DNA from 2 places in the Psychrosphaera sp. genome. Region 2 is predicted to be linked to the other one. Evidence: predicted binding sites of a transcription regulator. Region 2 holds the regulator's gene; the other holds the start of a gene.
The links. Region 2 encodes ArgR, which controls arginine synthesis, uptake and breakdown. Its sites were predicted from a motif close to ANTGAATANNTATTCANT; they were not measured.
Positions count from the first base shown of each region.

Region 1: a site for ArgR is predicted at 1,458-1,475, ahead of argE (acetylornithine deacetylase). Genes of this name have one in related genera too.

Region 1 is NZ_CEYNSH010000005.1:89,977-93,192, reverse strand. It holds gene argE (acetylornithine deacetylase) at 1-1,175, opposite strand, end outside; gene AC4E96_RS02870 (N-acetyl-gamma-glutamyl-phosphate reductase) at 1,490-2,620, shown strand; gene argB (acetylglutamate kinase) at 2,617-3,216, shown strand, end outside.
Region 2 is NZ_CEYNSH010000004.1:69,874-73,089, reverse strand. It holds gene AC4E96_RS02235 (SdpI family protein) at 1-110, shown strand, start outside; gene mdh (malate dehydrogenase) at 216-1,157, opposite strand; gene argR (transcriptional regulator ArgR) at 1,302-1,766, shown strand; gene AC4E96_RS02220 (NfeD family protein) at 1,961-2,413, opposite strand; gene AC4E96_RS02215 (SPFH domain-containing protein) at 2,423-3,216, opposite strand, start outside.

The sequences.
Region 1 (3,216 bases), on a different contig from region 2:
GCTTGTTCTATAGAGCCTGGCCCAAGCACAATAGTCTGCCGACTGACACTTTGAATAAAAGGAGCTTCGGTACAATAATCGACAGCACAACACGTCATATTTGTAACAGACTCGGCAACGTCAAATGCACACTTAGAGTCATTCATGCTGAAGGTTGCATGCGTGTTAGCCTGATCATTAGAGTGTGGTGCAAAGCTTGGACAAGGCAAGTGCAATTCTTCGATATGTAACCGTCCGGGATACTGCTTGGCGATTGGCTCTAACTGTTTATTTAAAAGATAAATGAGATCTTTATCGGAGACGCCCGGAATAGCTCGTATATCGATATCTAAATAACACTCCCCACAAATTCGGTTGGCATTGTCGCCGCCGTGAATGGCACCAAAGTTTAGGGTTGGGTAGGGAACATCAAAATCACCGTCTTGAAACGACATGGCTAAATACTGTTTGAAAGACATGAGCCGATTTAACACATCCATCATAATCTCAATCGCATTGATTCCGTGGGCTGGATTGCTTGAATGGCCCGATTTACCCTTAATATTGATTCGATGTGACATATGGCCTTTATGTTTAAAGACGGGCGCCAACCCAGTGGGCTCTCCGATAATGGCGACATCAGCTTTGAGTAACTGTTGTTCAGCAAAATATCGAGCACCAGCCATCGTCGTTTCTTCATCAGCGGTCGCTAAAACGTAAAGCGGCTTTTTGAGTTTATTAATTTCACCACTTTCTTTTAGCTCCTTTAATGCCTCGACAATAAAAACAAAAAAGCTTTTCATGTCACAAGTACCTAAACCATAAAACCTGTTGTCTTTGCTTTGAAGCTTGAGCGGATCATGACTCCATCGTTTTTCATCAAAAGGAACAGTATCACTATGACCTGCCAGCAGCAGGCCACCTTCATGGTTGTCTTGTTTGGATTGATTATCTTTGTGTGAATTTTGCTTTTGCGGGATAAATCGTGCGAGTAAATTGAACTTGTCATTACTATTAGGCACTGGATAAATATCGACGCTCGCACCCAACGCCTCAAAATAATCCGCTAATACCGAAACGACTTTTAAATTACTTTCATCCCATTTCGATAGATTAGAGCTAATGGATGAGGTGCTGATCACCTGAGTTAATATCTGCTCAAAGGTGGGAAGTGTCCCTGTAATTACGTCCGTCATGTTCTATTCAACTTAATTAAAAATATTTATGTTAATTTATTGCATAATAATTCATGTGGTGTTAGTTTTCTACTATTGGTATCGTCAAATTCAAAATAAGTCATTGGCGGTTCGCTTTAACTAACAGATATAACAAGGAATCAAAGGTGGGTTTACCTACAAGCTCACGACGATAAGACTTTCATAAAGTTTAAAAGTTTCTGTGTCGTTCAGTTGTTCTTTTTTAAAGGCAACTTCGACCAAGATATTAAGGATGTATCTGCTTTCGTTGTGCAGATTGTTGTTGAATTTAAATTCACTTTTGGTGGTTTGTTATGAATGTGGCCGTAATTGGTGCAAGTGGTTATGTCGGAGCCGAATTGGTTGGCCTACTACTTGCGCACAAAAAAGTTTCGATTAAACATTTGGTGGTATCGGAAAATAGCACTTCTTCTATGCTATGTTTTTCAGAGCTTCACGCTCGCTGGCAGGGGATCTGTGATTTACCCCTGCAGCCTTTTTCCAAAAATTGGTTATCACAAAATTCTACAAAATTAGACGCGGTTTTCTTAGCCACACCGCATGAGTTTTCTGCCCAATGGGCACCTGTTTTTCTAGAGTTAGAGATTCATGTTTTTGATTTGTCGGGTGCATATCGTTTAGGCAATGCAGATTCGTATCCTACTTATTATGGTTTTGAACACCCATCTCCCGCACTGCTTTCTCAGGCTATTTATGGTCTGGCCGAATGGTTAACAGACAGTGATATTGAGAAATTGAGTTTTCAATCCCAATCAAAGGCAGTATCTCCGTCAAAGCCATGTATTAAGCCAACGTCAAGTGATGAAACCGTTAAAAAAACTTCAGATTCATTACTGGTGGCTTTACCTGGTTGTTATCCAACTGCAAGCTTACTCGCACTAAAACCATTAAAACAATCTCAACTTATCACAGAAGACTTGGTCGTGATCAACGGAATTAGTGGTGTCAGCGGTTCAGGACGCAGTGCTCAATTGGCCAATAGCTTCAATGAAGTCAGCTTACGTCCATACAATATTTTGCAGCATCGTCATCAGCCAGAAATCTCCCAAGCACTGAGTACGCCAGTGGTCTTCAATCCGCATCTAGCGCCTTATAAACGTGGCTTATTGGTGACAGTGACGGTCAAAGTACCAGAAGGCACGTCAGAAGCAGTAATCAACAAGGCCTTTCATGATGCGTATGACACTAAGGCTATGGTGCGAATAAAGAGTACATGGCCGCAAATTGATGATGTTGCACATACACCTTTTGCTGATATTCATTGGACATTTTGTCAAACCTCAAAGGTACTTGTCGTGGCGGTTGCTATCGACAACTTATTAAAAGGTGCGGCATCACAAGCTGTTCAATGTTTGAATATTTCACTTGGCTTACCTAGCTCTTACTCGCTCGTTCCAGAGTTAGCAGAGGAGGTGGCCGCATGACAAATGCTCTCGTTATCAAAATCGGAGGTGCGATATTAGAGCGCGATGGTGCGTTGCAGCGCTTCATGGAAATCGTCGCCCAACTGAAGGTCTCTGATCCACAAAAAGCAATTGTTGTTGTTCACGGCGGCGGTGTCATTGTCGATGCTATGTTGCAACAAGCAGGTTATGTCAGCGAAAAACGCAATGGCGCAAGAGTGACACCCTTTGAGCAGATGCCAACTATAAGCGGCGCATTATCTGGTTATGTGAACAAAGCTGTCGTTTCCATTGCGACTCAAGTTGGTTTGAATCCGGTTGGACTGTCACTCGTTGACGGTACTTTAGCAACATGCGAAATGAATCGAGAAGGACTTGGGGCAGTAGGGATACCTAAAGCAAACCAAAAACAGCTACTCGAAGTGTTATTACAAGCCGGCTTTTTACCAATTATCTCCTCAATAGGAATGGTAGAAACAGGTGAACTGGTTAACCTAAATGCTGATGACGCAGCCGTTGTCGTCAGTGAACTTCTAGACGCTGAGCTTTTATTATTGACAGACGTCGATGGCGTATTAGGCGCCGATGGTCAACTTTTATCATCCCTAACTCATCTC
Region 2 (3,216 bases):
CCTATCTAGTATTGTTTATACTAGTGCCTAGCCTTCTGTTACCAGCGCTTTATTCTTGGTGGTACTGGAAACAAGAACAAGTTACACAAGAAAACGACTTGATTAAATGATCACGTGTATTAAGTGCCTAAAATAATTATTTTGATACAAAAAAAGCACCCTTTGGGTGCTTTTTAATTTTAAGTATGGCCCGTCCTTATTAACGAGCCTAACGATTATTGACCGTTAACGAACTCTTCGCCTAACGTGATGTCACCTTTTAGGCCGTCAAGCATGTCAGCTTTACATTTTGCTTCGTAGTCGCTTAACTCGCCGTAGTCGAAAATTTCTTGAACGCCGTTTTTACCAAGTAAAACTGGCTGAGCAAAGAAACGAGCGTCTGAACCGTCACCTTCAACATAAGTGAATTCGAATACGTCTTCTTCACCGTTTAATGCGTCAACTAGGCTTAAGCAGAAACGCGCAGCCGCTAGACCCATTGAAAGTGTTGCAGAACCGCCACCGGCTTTAGCTTCAACAACTTCAGTACCCGCGTTTTGGATACGATGAGTTAGTTTTTCGATTTCTTCTTGAGTGAACTCTACACCTTCAACTTGAGAAAGAAGAGGAAGGATAGTTGTACCACTGTGACCACCGATAACTGGAACAACGATATCTTCACAGTTTAGGCCTTTTGCTTCCGCAACGAATGTTTCAGCACGGATAACGTCAAGTGTCGTTACACCGAAAAGCTTAGCTGGGTTGTACTTGCCTTTTGCTTTTAACGTCTCAGCAGCAATTGCTACTGTTGTGTTAACAGGGTTAGTGATGATGCTGATACATGCATCTGGACAGAAGTCCGCACAACCTTCAACCAACGTCTTCACGATACCAGCGTTGATGTTGAAAAGATCTGAACGATCCATACCAGGTTTACGAGGAACACCTGCAGGGATTAATACAATGTCAGCACCCGTTAATGCTTTTTCTAGGTCGTCTTTACCAAAACCTTCTACTTTTACTTGAGTAGGGATGTGGCTAAGATCAACAGCAACACCTGGAACAACTGGCGCAACGTCATATAATGACAATTCAGAACCCGCAGGTAACTGAGTTTTTAGTAATAAAGATAAAGCCTGACCGATACCACCAGCGGCACCTAACACTGCTACTTTCATATTAATCTCCGATTTAAATTATGATCTGAAGTAAATTTTGCCGGCAACCTTACTTAAATATCCGCCAAAACTCAATTCGCAATTAGTATTATATGTTGAAATGCATTAAAATTCCGCTCAAAAGATTGGCAAGGAATAAATACAATGACGCAAAATAAACAAGACGCCCTAATCAAAGCATTTAAAGACCTTTTAAACGAAGAACGCTTCGGTTCACAAGGTGAGATCGTAGATGCACTAAAAGCGTTGGGTTTTGATAACGTCAGCCAATCAAAAGTGTCGAGAATGTTAACCCGCTTTGGCGCAGTTCGAACTCGTAACGCCAAACAAGAAATGGTTTATTGTTTGCCAGCCGAACTTGGTATGCCAACAGCTAAAAGCCCTCTTAGACAATTAGTGCTAGACGTCAATCACAACGAAGCTATGGTCATTATCAAAACGAGCCCGGGAGCTGCACAGCTAATTGCTCGTTTGTTGGACTCAGTTGGTAAAGCAGAAGGTGTATTAGGTACGATTGCCGGTGACGATACCATCTTTATCGCCCCTTTGAAGGTCAGTGAAATCGAACACACCCTAGCCAACGTCAAAGCGCTATTTGAAACTGTCTAATTAAATAGAGCTGTCGTGACTGCCCTATTCCATTCGGTCCACATTCGATGTCAAGAATAGGGCTACTATGCGAATGAAAGCTAAATTTCCAATTAGGATAATTGTGGCAATTACAGAAAACAAAAAGCCTGCTCGACTGCAGGCTTTTTAGTTTCTTAGTGACACGTTGTATTGAATTACGGTGTCATAACTCACTACTCAACGGGCTTTACTCTCATTACACCCACTTTAACTTGGGTCACTTCTACTTTTGCACCAGCGGTAAGCTCTTCGTCTGCTTCAATTTTCCAATTTACGCCTGAGTACAAATACATGCCTGGTTGGCTGGCGGTTACATCCGTTTCCAGATGGAATTGGTGCCCAATAATGTCCGATTTGACTTCTTGTGGCTTGGTGTCTTGCTGAAGACGACTCAGAGGCTTCCATAATAAAGCAGTATAAATAGCTGACAGAACTGCGACAGATATCAGTATATTTGCCCAAGAATCTGTCATTACCCCAAAGTTTAAAAGTACGCCGGTCGTAAGGACTGCCAAACCAATTAAGGTTAAAAAGAACGTCGCAAAGCCCAGCACAACAATGTCTACAACCGCCATCATAATGCCTAAGGCCATTAAAATTTGTGCTGTATTATCAAAAATCCACATACTGACTCCTTACTTCTTGTTTAAGGTATCAATGATGGTCATTGCTTGAGCAACAACGCTACTTGCATCCGTACTAGAGTCCGGCAAAAGCACCACTGACGATTCTTTAGCAATTGCTTGTTTCGCATCAATCGCTTTCGTAGCCAAATCAAGCTGAATTGCTTTTTGACCTTGCTCTGTCTTAGCAACGTTACCAACAAGCTCAAGCGCCTCTGCTTGTGCTGCAGCAACTTGCATGATTGCTTTCGCTTCACCTTCGGCTTTAAGGATTTGTTCGGCTTTTTCAGCTTCTGCGGCTAAAACCTGAGATTGTTTTTCACCTTCTGCAACGTTAATTGCTGCTTGGCGATCACCTTCCGACTCAAGAACCTTTGCACGCTTTTCACGTTCGGCTTTCATTTGACGTTCCATCGCTTCCATAACAGAAGACGGCGGTACAATGTCTTTAATTTCATAACGCAATACCTGAACACCCCAAGGTGAAGATGCTTCATTAATAGACGCAACAATATTGGTGTTTAGTGAGTCACGCTCTTCAAATGTTTTGTCTAGCTCCATCTTACCGATTTCACTACGCATTGTAGTTTGGGCAAGTTGGATGACGGCAAATACATAGTCGTCTACGCCATATGAGGCTTTGTACGGGTCAAGTACACGGAAATACAAAACCCCATCAACGATAAGCGAAATATTGTCTTTGGTGATTGCTGATTGGCCAGGGACATCAAATGCCTGTTCCTTTAAAGAGCGGTCATAGGCAACCACATCGATAAAAGGGACAATAAAGTTAAGACCAGCTTCGA